Regions from separate parts of the Serratia sp. Nf2 genome, predicted to be linked through region 2. Evidence: riboswitches for the same ligand, from Rfam matches in the RefSeq annotation. Region 2 holds a riboswitch; the other holds the start of a gene.
What was found. A riboswitch is a leader RNA that binds a small molecule or an ion and turns the genes downstream of it on or off. The one in region 2 is predicted to bind fluoride.

Region 1: linked by a shared signal. The riboswitch ahead of crcB (fluoride efflux transporter CrcB) and the one ahead of C9411_RS00370 (DHHA2 domain-containing protein) in region 2 are both predicted to bind fluoride.

The regions. Positions count from the first base shown of each region.
Region 1 is NZ_PYTW01000005.1:270,838-278,819, reverse strand. It holds gene dacA (D-alanyl-D-alanine carboxypeptidase DacA) at 1-1,003, shown strand, start outside; gene ybeD (DUF493 family protein YbeD) at 1,108-1,374, shown strand; gene lipB (lipoyl(octanoyl) transferase LipB) at 1,509-2,177, shown strand; gene lipA (lipoyl synthase) at 2,170-3,135, shown strand; gene tatA (Sec-independent protein translocase subunit TatA) at 3,229-3,444, opposite strand; gene C9411_RS13665 (diguanylate cyclase) at 3,663-4,730, shown strand; gene C9411_RS13660 (GNAT family N-acetyltransferase) at 4,732-5,160, opposite strand; fluoride riboswitch at 5,242-5,304, shown strand; gene crcB (fluoride efflux transporter CrcB) at 5,384-5,767, shown strand; gene C9411_RS13650 (TetR/AcrR family transcriptional regulator) at 6,056-6,652, shown strand; gene C9411_RS13645 (multidrug effflux MFS transporter) at 6,659-7,849, shown strand; gene cspE (transcription antiterminator/RNA stability regulator CspE) at 7,907-7,982, opposite strand, start outside.
Region 2 is NZ_PYTW01000001.1:69,655-77,636, reverse strand. It holds gene C9411_RS00380 (AraC family transcriptional regulator) at 1-719, opposite strand, end outside; gene C9411_RS00375 (diguanylate cyclase domain-containing protein) at 790-2,670, opposite strand; fluoride riboswitch at 2,839-2,914, shown strand; gene C9411_RS00370 (DHHA2 domain-containing protein) at 2,954-3,919, shown strand; gene C9411_RS00365 (universal stress protein) at 3,923-4,351, shown strand; gene eno (phosphopyruvate hydratase) at 4,368-5,651, shown strand; gene C9411_RS00355 (MerR family transcriptional regulator) at 5,638-6,060, opposite strand; gene C9411_RS00350 (NADH:flavin oxidoreductase/NADH oxidase family protein) at 6,133-7,353, shown strand; gene C9411_RS00345 (diaminobutyrate--2-oxoglutarate transaminase) at 7,859-7,982, shown strand, end outside.

The DNA of each region.
Region 1 (7,982 bases), on a different contig from region 2:
TCCGGCCAGCCTGACCAAAATGATGACCAGCTACGTCATCGGCCAGGCGCTGAAAGCGGGTAAAATCGGCCAGGACGATCTGGTGACCGTCGGCCAGGACGCCTGGGCGACCGGCAACCCGGTGTTCAAAGGCTCCTCGCTGATGTTCCTGAAGCCGGGCGATCGCGTGCCGGTCTCCAAACTGACCCGCGGCATCAACCTGCAATCCGGTAACGACGCCTGCGTGGCGATGGCCGACTACGTCGCCGGCAGCCAAGACGCGTTCGTTAACCTGATGAACACCTACGTCAGCAAGCTGGGCCTGCAGAACACCCACTTTCAGACGGTACACGGCCTGGATGCCCAGGGCCAATACAGCTCGGCGCGCGACATGGCGCTGATCGGCCAGGCGCTGATCCGCGACGTGCCGGAAGAGTACGCGATTTACAAAGAAAAAGAGTTCACCTTCAACAATATCCGCCAGATGAACCGCAACGGTCTGCTGTGGGATAACAGCCTGAACGTCGACGGCATCAAAACCGGCCACACCGACGCGGCGGGTTACAACCTGGTGGCTTCGGCGACCGAAGGCCAGATGCGTCTGATCTCCGCGGTGATGGGCGGCCGCACCTACAAAGGCCGCGAAGCCGAAAGCAAGAAACTGCTGACCTGGGGCTTCCGCTTCTTTGAAACCGTGGCACCGCTGAAAGTCGGTAAAGAGTTCGCTTCCGAGCCGGTCTGGTTCGGCGATGCCGACCGCGTTGAGCTGGGCGTGGACAAAGACGTCTACCTGACTATCCCGCGCGGCCGCATGAAAGATCTGAAGGCCAGCTATGTGCTGAACACCCCTGAAATTCACGCGCCGCTGGCGAAAAACCAGGTGGTCGGCAGCATCAACTTCCAGCTGGACGGCAAAACCATCGACCAGCGTCCGCTGGTGGTGATGAACGAAGTGAAAGAAGGCGGTTTCTTCAGCCGCATCGTGGACTACATCAAACTGATGTTCCACCACTGGTTCGGTTAACGGTTGAAACGGGCGAAATTGCCCCCATATACTGAATAACATTAACTCCCGCCCCGGCGGGAGTTATAATTTATAGATTAGCTAGCACTCTGGAGCGCACGCACATGCAAAAAACTAAACTGAACGAACTGCTCGAATTCCCTTGCTCGTTTACCTACAAGGTGATGGGCCTGGCGCAGCCTGAGCTGGTTGACCAGGTAGTTGAAGTGGTGCAGCGCCATGCACCGGGCGATTACAACCCGCAGGTTAAGCCGAGCAGCAAAGGCAACTACCACTCGGTCTCCATCACCATCAACGCCACTCACATCGAGCAGGTCGAAACCCTGTACGAAGAGTTGGGCAATATTGAAATTGTTCGCATGGTGCTGTAATCCCAGCATAAAACCCTACTTATCAACCCGGGATGGCGCAGCGTCTTCCCGGGTTGCGCATTTTTGGTCAGCGAAAGGCTGGCCGCAGACCGGAGCGCCCGGTATAATGGCTTTACCACTTCTGTAACCTGACGATGACTCTTTTGCAACCAGACAAGATCATTTTGCGTCAGCTGGGGTTGCAGCCCTACGCGCCTGTATCCCAAGCCATGCATAACTTCACCGACAGTCGTACCGAGACTACGCCGGACGAACTGTGGCTGGTGCAGCATCACCCGGTGTTCACCCAGGGCCAGGCCGGCAAAGCCGAACACGTGCTGATGCCCGGCGATATCCCGGTTGTCCAGAGCGATCGCGGCGGCCAGGTGACCTACCACGGGCCGGGCCAGCAGGTGATGTACGTGATGGTCGATCTGAAACGCAACAAGGTCGGCGTACGCCAATTGGTCACGGCAATAGAAGATACGGTTATCAACACCCTCGCCCACTTCCGCCTCGAATCGCGCGCCCGTCCGGATGCGCCGGGCGTGTACGTGGGGGAGCAGAAAATCTGTTCGTTGGGTTTGCGGATCCGCAAAGGCAGCTCATTCCACGGCCTGGCCCTGAATGTGGCGATGGATCTCAGCCCCTTCCAACGCATCAACCCTTGTGGTTACGCCGGCATGCAAATGACGCAGGTCAGCGCGCTGGCGCCCGGCGTTGGCATTGAAGACATACACCCAATCCTGGTACAGGAATTTGTTCATTTACTCGGCTACCAGACGGTCGAGCTTCGTAACTGGAACCTGCACGATTATGAGTAAACCAATTCAGATGGAACGCGGCGTCAAATACCGCGATGCTGACAAAATGGCGCTGATCCCGGTCAAAACGGTGGTCACCGAACGGCAGGAGCTGTTGCGTAAACCCGAGTGGATGAAGATCAAACTGCCTGCCGATTCAACGCGCATTCAAGGCATCAAAGCCGCCATGCGTAAGAACGGCCTGCACTCCGTCTGTGAGGAAGCTTCGTGCCCTAACCTGTCCGAGTGCTTCAACCACGGCACCGCCACCTTCATGATCCTCGGTGCTATCTGCACCCGTCGCTGTCCGTTCTGCGACGTGGCCCACGGCCGCCCGATCGCGCCGGACGCCAACGAGCCGGAAAAGCTGGCGCAAACCATCGCCGACATGGCGTTGCGTTATGTGGTAATCACCTCGGTTGACCGCGACGATCTGCGCGACGGCGGTGCTCAGCACTTTGCCGACTGCATCTCGGCCATCCGCGCCAAGAGCCCGAACATCAAAATTGAAACGCTGGTGCCGGACTTCCGCGGCCGTATGGATCGCGCGCTGGAGATCATCACCGCCACGCCGCCGGACGTGTTCAACCACAACCTGGAAAACGTGCCGCGCGTATATCGCCAAGTGCGCCCGGGCGCCAACTACGAGTGGTCGCTGAAGCTGCTGGAGCGCTTTAAAGAAGCGCACCCGGATATCCCGACCAAATCCGGCCTGATGGTCGGCCTGGGTGAAACCAATGCGGAAATCGTCGAAGTGATGCGCGATCTGCGCCGCCACGGCGTGACCATGCTGACGCTGGGCCAATACCTGCAGCCGAGCCGTCACCACCTGCCGGTGCAGCGCTACGTCAGCCCAGCCGAGTTCGACGAGATGAAAGAAGAAGCGATGGCGATGGGCTTCACCCACGCCGCCTGCGGCCCGTTCGTGCGTTCGTCTTACCACGCCGATCTACAGGCCAAAGGGATGGAAGTGAAATAACGCGTAATAGTTTGTTACGCTAAAGACGGCGGAAACGCCAAAAAACGGATGTCCGCAAGGCATCCGTTTTTTATTGCGCGCCGTCAGACGGGGTTAAACGTCTTTCTTTTCGACGCTCTGCTGAGCGGACTGGCTCTCGGCGGTGTTGTTGCCGGCGGCCGGCGGCGTGCTGTCGTCGCCCACGGCTTTTTTAAAGCCTTTCAGCGCCGCGCCAAGATCGGCGCCGAGCGTGCGCAGTTTGCTGGTGCCGAACAGTAAAATCACCAATACCGCAATCACCAGAAGTTTGGTAATACTGATACCTTCCATACTCACCTTCTTATCATAGAGCGCTGCGTGAACAGCGAGAAAAACTGACCTTGCCTGCGAATATTTAGCGACTTTCCCCCCGCTCGCACAACCGCAACATGTAACAGAGTGAGATCCGTCGCAGGAATGCCACGCGGCCCCGCGGCATGAATCCCAGACTATTCTTAGTTTATCACCCGCATGATACGCTGCCGTGATACTTATCAGGGAGAGGCCGGATGTATATTGCTCCACCCATTTTCGATGCCCGAAAATCCGGTCTCAGCTTCGCCAAACGCACCTATCTGCCCCGCGTCGCCGGCCTGGGGCTCGGCTTTATTTGCGTTTGCGCCGCGCTCTACCCCTTGGCCCCGCCCACGGCGGTCTGGCTATTGCTGGCCTTTCACGGTTTTCTCTGGCCGCATCTCGCCTACCGCCTGGCCTGCCGCGCCAAAGATCCGTTCAAAGCCGAGATCCGCAATCTGCTGATCGACTCCGCCTTCGGCGGCTTCTGGGCGGCGATGATGGCGTTCAACGCGCTGCCGGCGATTGTCATCCTGTCGATGATGAGCATGAACAACATCGCTTCGGCCGGTAACATACTGTTTGTCAAAGGGTTGGCGATTCAATTGGCCACGGCGGCGCTGACCGGCGCGCTGCTCGGCTTCCCGTTCCACCCGCACAGCACGCCGCTACAAATCTATCTGTGCCTGCCGATGATCTACCTTTACCCGACGCTGCTCGGGCTGGTGACCTACCGCACCGCCAAACGGCTGGCGGAAAAGAAACAGGAGCTGCAACGCATCAGCACCCGCGATGGACTGACCGGCTTGTATAACCGCCGCCACTGGGAACACCTGCTGCATCGCCAGTTCGACAGCTGCCGCCGCTACCAGGACAACGCCACGCTGATTCTGATGGATATCGATCGCTTCAAAACCATCAACGACACCTTCGGCCATGCGCTGGGGGATGAAGCCCTGGCGGCGCTGGCGGAAGAGCTGCTGATCGGCTTGCGCAACGTGGATATCGTCGGGCGCTACGGCGGCGACGAGTTTGGCGCGGTGCTGCCGAACACCAGCGCTGAACAGGCGGAAATAGTCCTGCGGCGCATCCAAAAGCGGCTGGACGCCGTTATCTTCAAAGAGGCGCCACAGCTGCGGCTGCAGATCAGCGCCGGCATCGCCAACTACCACCCCGCGCTGGGCGGTTATCTGGACTGGCTGAAAGCGGCCGACGGCGCGCTTTACCGGGCCAAGCAAAATGGCCGCAATCGGCTGGAAACGGCGGTGCCGACGGGCGACTAACTTACTGGTTTAATAATTTGGCAAAATACTTCGGCGCTTCGACAAAGCCTTCGCGCCGGTAAAACGCATGCGCCCGCTCGCGGCGGCTGTGGCAATGGACCTCCAAGCGATCGCAGCCGCGACGGCGTGCCAGCATCTCGCCCTCCACCAGCAACCGCCGCCCTACCCCCGCGCCGCGCGCCCGATCGTCGACGCAAAAATAGCTGATGCGGCCAATGTCGCCGGCCAACGCCAGCTGCGGCAGAAAATGCAGCGACAGCACGCCCAGCACCTGCTCGCCTTCCACCGCCACCAGCAGCGCCTCGTCCGGATGCGCCAGCAGTTGGCGCACCCGCTGCGTCAGAAACGCTTCGGTGCCGGGATAATCCAACGCCGTCATTAATTCGGCGATAGCCTGGCGATCGCTCAGGCGCGCCGTTCTGATTTCCATGGGGTGACCTCGCAGGTTGTCGATACTACAAAATAGGCGGCGTTAGGTGTAACATCCACCGGGTACGGCAAAAAGGCCGTGCGGCACGCTGGAGATGACATTCCTCCCTAACCGCCTTCACAGGCTGATGATGTCTACGTAACCTCTCGGAGAGAGGCGCGTAGCGTTACGCCTGTCCCTTTCCGAGTCCCGTGAATTTCTCTGATTGAAAGGTAGTTGCCCCATGTTGAGCTCTTTACTGGCCGTATTTATCGGCGGCGGCGTCGGCAGCGTTTTACGCTGGGCGGTAAGCATGAAAATGAATCCGCTGAACGCCCATATTCCGCTCGGTACGCTGATGGTCAATCTGATCGGCGGTTTTATCATCGGCCTGGCGATGGCGATTTTCACCCGCATGACGCATCTGGATCCCACCTGGAAATTACTGATCACCACCGGGTTCTGCGGCGGCCTGACCACCTTCTCCACCTTTTCGCTGGAGGTGGTGTACCTGATGCAGGATGGCCGCTTCGGCTGGGCGCTGGCCAATATGCTGCTCAACCTGGCCGGATCGCTGGCGATGACGCTGCTGGCTTTCATGCTGGTGATGTGGGTCAACGGGCGCTAAGCCTTAATGTTTCCTTAATCTTGCATGCGCATAATCTCATCCAGTACTCCTGACTGGATGAGAAACCGCTATGTTTAGCCTGCCGAAAACCGCCGCCGAAGCGATTGCCGTTGCGCTGTGCGTGCTGATCGTCGCCGCCTTTATCAAATCCTACCTGTTCGCTTAAGCGCCTTTTCCCCGCAGCACGCGTTCATCTTGCGTCTTTCCGGCCGATTACACTACAATTGAGAATGAACGTTCACACCCAAAAATGTGAACCCGGCTCACGCGTAGCAAAGGATCGGGCAGATGCTCTCCCCCAACGACAGTAAACAGGCCAAGGTGCAGGCCCGTCGCGATCAGATCGTCGAAGCGGCGAAAACCAGCTTCCGCCGCCACGGCTTCCACGCCGCCAGCATGGCGGAAATCGCCCAGGGCTCGCAGCTCAGCGTCGGGCAAATCTACCGCTATTTCGCCAATAAAGACGCGATTATCGAGGAGATCGTCAACCGCATCATCGCCAGCAAGATGCAGCGACTGGAAAACCTTGGCGATCACATCAACCTGATCGCCGGCACGCTGGCGGCGCGCACGCTGTTTCAGCAGCCGGGCGAAAGCGAAACCGATCACATGCTGATGCTGGAAGTGACCGCCGAAGCCACGCGCAACCCGGTGGTGGCCAAAATGCTCAGCGATGCGGAAGCGCGGCTGTTTCGCCACGTGTGCCACAATCTGCAGCGGCTGTATCCCCATTTCAGCGCGGAGGAGATCGCCGCGCGGGTGGAATTTATCGCCGTCATGAGCGAAGGCACCGGTTACCGTATCCTTACCACGCAAAAAGCCGATGCGTCCCTGCTGCGCGATCTGTATCAGCAGGCCATTTCTCACCTGTTCAGGAAATCTTAATCTCCCATGACCAAACACTTAGCCAGACAACGTCTGGTGTACGCCGTCGTGCTTGGCCTGTTGGCCGCGCTGGGGCCGCTGTGCACCGATCTCTACCTGCCCGCCCTGCCGGAAATGGCGGGCGAGCTGAATACCTCCACCGCCGCCGCGCAGCTCAGCCTGACCGCCGGGCTGCTCGGTCTGGGCGTCGGCCAGCTGATTTTCGGCCCTTACAGCGACAAACTGGGCCGCATGCGCCCGCTGTTGCTGTCGCTGATCCTGCTGCTGGGTGCTTCGCTGTGGTGTGCCCTCGCGCCCACCATCGACCAATTGCTGATCGCCCGTCTGCTTCAGGGCATCGCCGGTGCCGGTGGCGCGGTGATTTCCCGCGCCATTGCCCGCGATCTGTACGCCGGCCATGAGCTGACCCGCTTCTTCGCCCTGCTGATGCTGGTCAACGGCCTGGCGCCGATCGTCGCGCCGGTACTGGGCGGCGTTATGCTGCAGGTGATGAACTGGCGCGGTATCTTCGGCGTGCTGGCGGCCATCGCCGTGCTGCTGTTCAGCCTGTCGGCGCTGAAACTGCGCGAATCCCTGCCGGTAGAACGCCGCAGCCAGGGCGGTATCCTGGCGATGCTGATGTCGCTGGGCAGTCTGTTGACCCAACGCTATTTCATGGGCCTGTGCCTGACGCAGGGCTTCGTGATGGCCGGCATGTTCGCCTATATCGGCGCCTCGCCTTTCGTCTTGCAGCAGATCTACGGCCTCAGCCCGCAGATGTTCAGCCTGTGTTTCGCCATTAACGGCGTCGGGCTGATCATTGCGGCGCAGCTGGCCAGCCGCCTCAGTTCACGTTGGGGGGAGCGTCGGGTGTTGAGGGGCGGGCTAACGCTGGCGGCCGTCGCGTCGCTGTTGCTGCTGTTGGCCGCCGCGCTGCATGCGCCACTGGTATTGTTGCTGGTCCCGCTGTTCTTTTCGGTGGCGGTGATCGGCATCGTCGGCCCGACCGCCTCTTCGCTGGCCATGCAAAGCCAGGGTGACAAAGCGGGCAGCGCGTCGGCCTTGATCGGCGTGTGCATGTTCGCGCTCGGTGCCTGCGCCGTGCCGCTAACCGGGTTGGGCGGCACTTCCAGCCTGTCGATGGCGCTGACCATCGTCGGCTGCTACGCCGTCGCCATCCTGCTGTTCAGTCTGTTAGGCCGCCGTAGCGAGGCATAACGTACCCAATAAAAAACCCGCTCAATGAGCGGGTTTTAAGAAATTCAGCTACGCAGCTTAGATAGCAGTAACGTTAGCGGCAGATGGGCCTTTGGCACCGTTCGTGATTTCAAATTCTACACGCTGGCCTTCA
Region 2 (7,982 bases):
TTCCCCTGCGCCAACAACAAGCGTGCGGCGCGCAACCTCAGCCGAACCAAATACGCATGCGGCGACTGACCGAAAGCCCGGGTGAACTGGCGAGTCAGGCGGAAACGGTCCAGACCACACTGAAGCGCCAGGTCATCCAGACTGGGATTATCCGCCATATGTGCATGCAAATAGTCCCGTAAGCGGTTCATCTCAACCAAAGCGTCATCGTGTTGGGAAGCCGGCCTGACTCGGACATGCCGTGACAATAGCGTCAGCAGATGGTCCAGGCTTTGATCGCGCGCCAGTCGCCCCTCTCTATGGTGCAACGAGAAAAAGGCCTGTTGTATCGCAGCCGCCAGCATCGGATCGTCGGTCAACGTGCTGTGGAAGGCGCCTTCCAGCACGGAGGCGTCTCCCATTCCACGGCGGTGCATAGCGGCGGATACCCAATGCTGGGGCAGATAAAGCATGGCATAGGTAAACCCTTCGGCCTGCGGCGCATGGCCATCGTGCACCGCGCCCGGCTCGATCAGCATGGCGCGCCCCGGCCGGCTGGTATGCAATGAGCGGTGGCAATTGAAACGCTGCAAACCCTGCTGCGTGACGCCCACCAGCATTTCGTCATGATCGTGAGGATCGTAGGCATGCCCCTGAAAGTGGGCATTGACGCTCTCGATGCCGGTTTCGTCATCGCGTCGCAGTTCGAGCCAGTCTTTGTGTTGATGATTAGACGCCATACAATAAGTCCGGAGTTCTGCTCACAGGAAAAGAAAAACAGCTTACCCGGAGACGGTCACCGCTGCACGCTCACAACTCGCAGATGGCGAAAGTGCCCTTTCCGGCCGATTTCGCCTGATACATCGCGCCGTCGGCGCGGGTCAACAGCATCTCCTCCGTCACATCGCCGCGTGGGGAAATGGCCGCGCCGATGCTGGCGGAAAGCCGCACCTTCTGCGGCCCGATCTGCGTAATTTTGGCCAGATGCGCCAACACGTTTTCGCAAAACTCGCTGACTTCGCGCCGCGGATCCGTCAACGGCCACAGGATCACCGTGAACTCGTCACCGGCCAAGCGCGAGACGCTGTGGCGCTCGCCGGCGCAGGCGCTGAGCAATGTGGCGAACGTCTTCAGGATCAGATCGCCGAACTCATGGCCATAGCTGTCGTTAAGAGCCTTGAAACCGTCGAGATCGATAAACAACAGCGCCATCTGCCGCTGATGGCAACAGGCCTGCAGCGTGCCCGACAACCGGCGTAGAAACGCGCGGCGATTGGTCAATCCGGTCAGCATGTCGTGGGTTGCGTCATATTCCAACCGCTGCTGCAGCCGCTTAAGCTCGGTGATGTCCATGGCGAGAATGTAAAAGCCCTGAGCTTCGCACGGCACCAGCGTGGTGTGGATCATCAGCAGCCCCTGCCGGGTCTGCAGCTCATTCTCAAAACTCACCATTTCGCCGGCGAGGGCCCGTTCGATCATCGGTTTTGCTATCCGATAAACGCTTTCTCCCATGAAATCGCGCACCGTCATTCCCCTGAGGCTGGACTCCTCCAGACCAAACCAGGTTTTGTAGGCGCTGTTGGCGAACAGGTAGCGTTCATTGCCGTCGATCTGGCTGATTAAGGCCGGCATGTTGTCGGTAATGGCGCGCAAACGCTCCTTCTCCGCACTGAGCTGATATTCGGCGAGCACCCGGGTTTCAATCTCTTCGTTGAGCTTTTTCACCACCACGTTCAGCTCCCGCGTGCGAATTTCGACGCGTTCCTCCAGCTCATGCTGCAACGCGAACAGATCGGCCTCGGCCACCTTGCGCTCGCTGATATCGACGATAACCGAGATGAAATGGTCCGGTTTGCCGTTAGGCAAGCGATTGAGCGCCACCGTCAACTGCACCCAAACGATCGAGCCGTCGGCGCGGAAATAGCGTTTTTCCATCGAATAGGTGCTGATTTCATTTTTCAGCAGCTGCTGCAGCTTTTCCAGGTCGGTGTTGAGATCGAGCGGATAGGTAATGTCCTGGAAGGTGCGATCCATCAGCTCACGTTCGGAATAATGCAGCATTTCGCAAATGCGCGGATTTACCCGCAGCCAATACCCCTGCAGCGAAACCAGCGCCATCCCTACCGCCGCCTGGGCGAAGGTCTGTTCGAACAGGGCCTCCGTGCGCTGCAGGTCGGACTTCAGGTTTTCGGTATAGACGTGGCGTTCAATGCTTTGCAGGTACTCCTCCACCACGGCGGCGAAATCATGCAGATCGGCCAGTTGTTCCGGGGAAAACGGCTGCGGCTGGCTATCGATAATGCACAGCGTGCCGAGCGGCAACCCGTCGAGCGACAGCAGCGGCTGCCCGACGTAAAAGCCGATCCGCGGCCCGCCGATCACCAACGGATTATCGAAAAAGCGCGGGTCTTCGGCGGTATCGGGTACCACCAACGCTTCGCGTTGCAAGATGGCATGGCCGCAAAACGAGATATTGCGCGGCGTTTCCCGGGGATCCAGACCGTAGCGCGACAAAAACCATTGGCGATCCCGGTCGATCAGCGACACCAGCGCAATGGTCACGCCGAAGTATTTCGCCGCCAACCGCGTGATGCGATCCAGTTTTTCCACCGAGTTCGAATCCAGCACGTTCAGCGAATTCAATACCGACAGGCGTTCGGCTTCGTTTTCGGGGAAGCAGGGTTCGAGCATGTTGTCTCCCATTGTGGCACCCACGGATCCGGCAGTAAGTCCGTTCAGCGTTTCCGTCGGTTAGCGGCAAATATCCTTGTCCATCATAGACTCACTCAGTATCAATCCGATTGTGCATTCTCGCCAGCTTTGCCGGACGTTGCGTTTGCCACCGCGCTGCGCTACAGTCGTTCACAAGGTGATGGTGTTCCACCTTTCCCAACCGCCGCGTTCACTCGAACCGGATGATGACGCCTGATATACAACTTCGCTTTATTTTTAGGCAGGTATGTCAGGAGTCGCTATGAATGAAATCTCACGTCTTACCCCTTTTCCGACTCAGCCCGATCTCGCCGTGCGGGAAATGCCCCTGTACGTTTTCGGCCATAAAAATCCCGACAGCGACAGCATCTGCAGCGCACTGGTGGTCGCGGACTGGCTCAATCACCTCGGCAAACCGGCCGTGGCTTTCCGCCTTGGCGACCTGACGCCGGAAACCCGCTACATACTGGCCGCCGCCGGCGTGCAAGCGCCTGCGCTGCTGAAAGGCGATCTTCGTGACCGTAAAGTCTGGCTGGTCGATTTTACCGACGTCGAACAAGGGCCGGCCTCATTGCCCGACAGCGACGTGGTCGGCGTTATCGACCATCATCGGCTGGGCACGTTAGTCACCCGCAACCCGCCCGATGTCTGGGTGCGCGCCGTCGGCTGTTGCGCCACCGTGATCCTGCAGATCCTGACGGCAGAAAAGCCGATGCCACTTAACGCCGCGCAGGCCACGCTGCTGCTGGGCGCCATCCTGAGCGATACCGTCGCGCTCAGCGCGCCGACCACCACGGAACAGGATCGTCTGGCGGTCACCCGGTTACGCGCAATCTCTCACGTCGACTATGACGCCTTCACCGCCGGGCTGCTGGCCGCTAAAACCGATCTCTCGGGGCAATCCGCCGCGCAGTTGCTGCACCGTGACGCCAAGAATTACCGCATCCATAGCGTCTCGCTGCTGCTGTCGCAGATAGAAGTGCGGGCCATGCGCGACATCGATCCGCTGTTGCCCGCCCTGCAACAGGCGCTTGAACAAGCGAAGCAGGAAGCCGGGCTGGAGATGACCGCGCTGCTGGTCACCGATATCACCCGCCGCCGCTCCACTCTGTATTTCTCGTCAAACCGGGTGCTCGGCATTCGTCAGGTATCGCTGCCCGATATGACGAGCCGGAAAAAAGAGGTTTTACCGTGGTTAACCCTCCAGATCGCTAACGCAGGGAGATAAGTCATGTCGCTCTATCAACATGCTTTACTGCTGGTGCAGGATGAACGCGACGGCCGGCGGTTGTTGCGCCATGCCGAACGCCTCAATCAGCAGATGAATACGCGCATTACCGTGGCGCAAATCAGCGCCGACTATGCCGAGCTGGACTACCTCAGCGATTCGCTGACCAAAGATCGCCAGTCCAGCGAGGTGATCGCCGCCAAAGCCATGCTCAGCCGCCTGGTGGAAGACTGCTCAATCCCCTTGGAGGTGCGCGCAATCGTCAGCATCCATCGCTTCAAAGACGTTGAAGCCCTGATTGCCCGCGAAGGCATCGATCTGTTGCTACTCGGCCATCAGAACCGACCGTTTGGCGTCTTTGCCTCCTTCGGCTTCGAATTCATCAACCATTTGTCGATCGACGTGCTGATAAAGCACGTGCCTACTCCCTAGAATGAGGTGATCATCCATGAGCTATGAGATTGAAAACGTAACCGCCAGAGAGATCCTGGATTCGCGCGGCAACCCAACCGTCGAAGTCGACATGAGCGCGGGGGGCGTCGTGGCCCGGGCTTCGGTGCCTTCGGGAGCCAGCACCGGGTCGCGAGAGGCGGTGGAGCACCGCGACGGCGATCCGCACCGTTTCGGCAGCAAAGGCGTGCTGGAGGCGGTGCACAGCGTCAAAACGGCGATCAATGAGGCGCTGCGCGGGGTGGATGTGCGTCAACAAGCGGAGATTGACCGCCGGCTGATCGCGCTGGACGGCAGCGAGAACAAGAGCCGATTGGGGGCCAACGCCCTGCTCGGCGTTTCTCTGGCCGCCGCCCGCCTCGCGGCGCAATTGTCGCAGCTGCCGCTGTATCGTTATCTGGGCGGCATCGGCGCCAACCTGTTGCCGGTGCCTTGCATGAATATCATCAACGGCGGCGTGCACGCCCGCTGGCAAGGGGCAGACTTTCAGGAGTTTATGATAGCCCCTCTGGGCGCGCCGTCGCTGCGCGAGGCCGTGCGCTGGGGCAGTGAAGTCTATCAGACGCTGCGCCAAATCCTGTTGGCGCAAGGCCTGTCGGTCGGCGTCGGCGACGAAGGCGGTTTCGCGCCGGCGGTCGCCTCAAACCGCCAGCCGCTGGAGCTGATCGTGCAGGCGATAGAGAAAGCCGGCTACCGGCCGGGAGAAGATATCGCGATCTGCATGGATCCGGCCTCGAGCGAATTCTACGCCGACGGCCAGTACCGCCTGCGCAGCGAGAACCTCGAGTTGGACGCAGCCCAGATGACGGCCTATTACCAGCGGCTGGTGCAGGACTTCCCCATCGTGCTGATTGAAGACGGCTTGGCCGAGGACGATTGGGCCGGCTGGCGTATTCTGAGCGACGCCCTGGGCGATCAGGTGGAGCTGGTCGGCGACGATCTGTTCGTCACCAACGTGAAATACATCCAGCGCGGGATTGATGAACGGTTGGCCAATGCGGCGCTGATCAAGCTGAACCAGATCGGCACGCTGAGCGAAACCTTCGCCGCCGTACAGCTCTGCCAGGCGAACGGCTGGGGCACCTTTATCTCACACCGCAGCGGCGAAACCGTCGACAGCTTTATCGCCGACATGACGGTCGCGATGCGAGCCGGCCATCTGAAAACCGGCGCGCCAAGCCGCGGCGAGCGCATCGAAAAATACAATCAGCTGATGCGCATCGAAGACCAATTGGGCGCCGCAGCGGTGTATGCCGGGCGTTCCGCCTTTAAACGCCGCTAAGCTTTGCCGGCCGGGCCGGCGATGCGTCGGCCTGTTTTTCGCCCTTGGCTTGGCACAGCCCGGCGACACCGGACTCCAATAAGGTCAGCCGGGTCGTCAACAAGGTTTCTCGTTGTTCATCCAGCGTGGCCATCATCAGCTCGATCTCCGCCAGCCGTTCATCGACGCCACGTATCAACCCATCCTGATAAGCGCTGCCCTGCAGCGCCAGCACGCGTTGGATCGCCTGCAGCGAAAACCCCAGATTTTGGCCGATTTGGATCAGGTGCAATCGCTCCAGCGCGCTATCGCCGTAGACCCGATAGCCGTTGACGCCGCGCACCGGTTTCGGCAGCAACCCCAACTGCTCGTAGTAGCGTATCGCTGAGGCAGCCACGCCGGCGCGCTGCGCCAATTCTCCGATCTTCATGCCCTATTGACCTTAAAGTTAACTTTAAACCTAGTATAGCGCCATTCCCCTTACGACAGGAGCGCAAAACCGATGTTTACCCCACTGACACTGCCCAACGGCAGCCGCCTGACCAACCGTCTGGCCAAGGCGGCGATGGAAGAAAATCTGGCCGGGCCGGGCCAACTGCCCGGCCCGGCGCTGTGGCGCTTATACCGCCATTGGGCCGAAGGCGGCGCCGGCTTGATCATCACCGGCAACGTGATGATCGACGGCCGCGCCATGACCGGCCCCGGCGGCGTGGTGCTGGAACAAGACACGCCGCTCGCCCCGTTCGAAACCTGGGCCAAGGCCGCACGCCAGGGCGGCGCGCAGGTGTGGATGCAGCTTAACCACCCGGGCCGGCAGGTGATGGCGAACATGGGCGGCAACGCATGGGCGCCCTCCGCCATCCCGCTGGCGATGGGCAAGCACAGCAAGCTGTTCGCCCAGCCGCAGGCGATGGATAAAACGCAGATCGCCGAGGTTATCGCGCGCTTCGCCGCCAGCGCGCACGCCGCCGAACAGGCCGGTTTTACCGGCGTGGAGATCCACGCGGCGCACGGCTACCTGATTTCCCAGTTTCTCTCGCCGCTGACCAACCAACGCAACGATCGTTGGGGCGGCGAGTTGGCGAACCGCGCCCGCCTGCTGCTGGAGGTGGTGCGTGCGGTGCGTGAGCGCGTCTCGCCAGGCTTTTGCGTGGCGGTCAAACTGAACTCCGCCGATTTTCAGCGCGGCGGTTTTTCATCGGACGATGCCCGCCAGGTGGTGCTGATGCTGAACGACCTGCCGGTCGATCTGATCGAACTGTCCGGCGGCAGCTACGAAAGCCCAGCGATGCAAGGTGAAACGGCGGACGGCCGCACCCTGGCGCGGGAAGCCTATTTTTTGTCCTTCGCCCGCGATCTTGCCGCAGTGGCCCGCATGCCGGTGATGACCACCGGCGGTATCGCCCGTCCTTCGGTGGCGCAGCGGGTGCTGGACAGCGGCGTCGCGGTCGCCGGCATCGCCACCGCCATGGCGGAAGTGCCCGATATGCCGCGGCGCTGGCAAACCGGTGCGGCCCCCCATGCGCTGCCTGCCCCGGTTACCTGGCGCAGCAAAGCGATGGCGTCCCTCGCCCGCATGGCGTTGGTCAAGCGCCGAATGCGCGCGCTGAGTGACAATCGGCCGCGCAGCGTGCGCTACTCCCCGCTGTTCACGCTGATCGTCGATCAGTGGCGTACCCGCCGCATCCTGCAGCGCTACCACGCCTGGTTACGGCAACGTTAACGACAACGGCGCCGGCGAACCGGCCGGCGCTGCGTAAAAATCGCGCTTTTTTGATCGCGCTACGTGAAATCTGAAAGAAATCACCGATCTGGATGCTGCGCTTTTAACGGTTGGCCATTTATATTCATCACAAATTTTGTGTATATAAACGCTATAGGACTTAAGGTGGTGAATAGATAAAAATAAGCCGCTATTTCCTATTTATGTTATTAATCGGAAATTCACCTTATTAATAAGCGTATTAAAGCCGCCTGCTGGTTGGCGACGGAACGGATTTTTGTGCCATGTTAACGATATGTTGTTTTTTGCCGGCAAAACCAACGGTCAACAAATCAACAACATATTGATGAGCCTAAGAAAAAAGCAAACAATTCAAAACAAAATCGGCTATTGAGTCCCGGGCGAAAAAGCCATATATTGGTCGCGCTTTTCACAAGGCAGTTACTTTTCTAATTCATTAATTCAATCGGAGCGTGTTGAGACCTTCGGTTGTAGGAGAGATATGATGACGGATAAAGTCCGTATTGATACTTTAGTTGCAAACTCATTAAACGGAAACAATGAAACCTATTTGGCGCGCCAAGCCGAATTTGAGTCGAATGTTAGGAGTTATCCGCGCAAATTGCCGT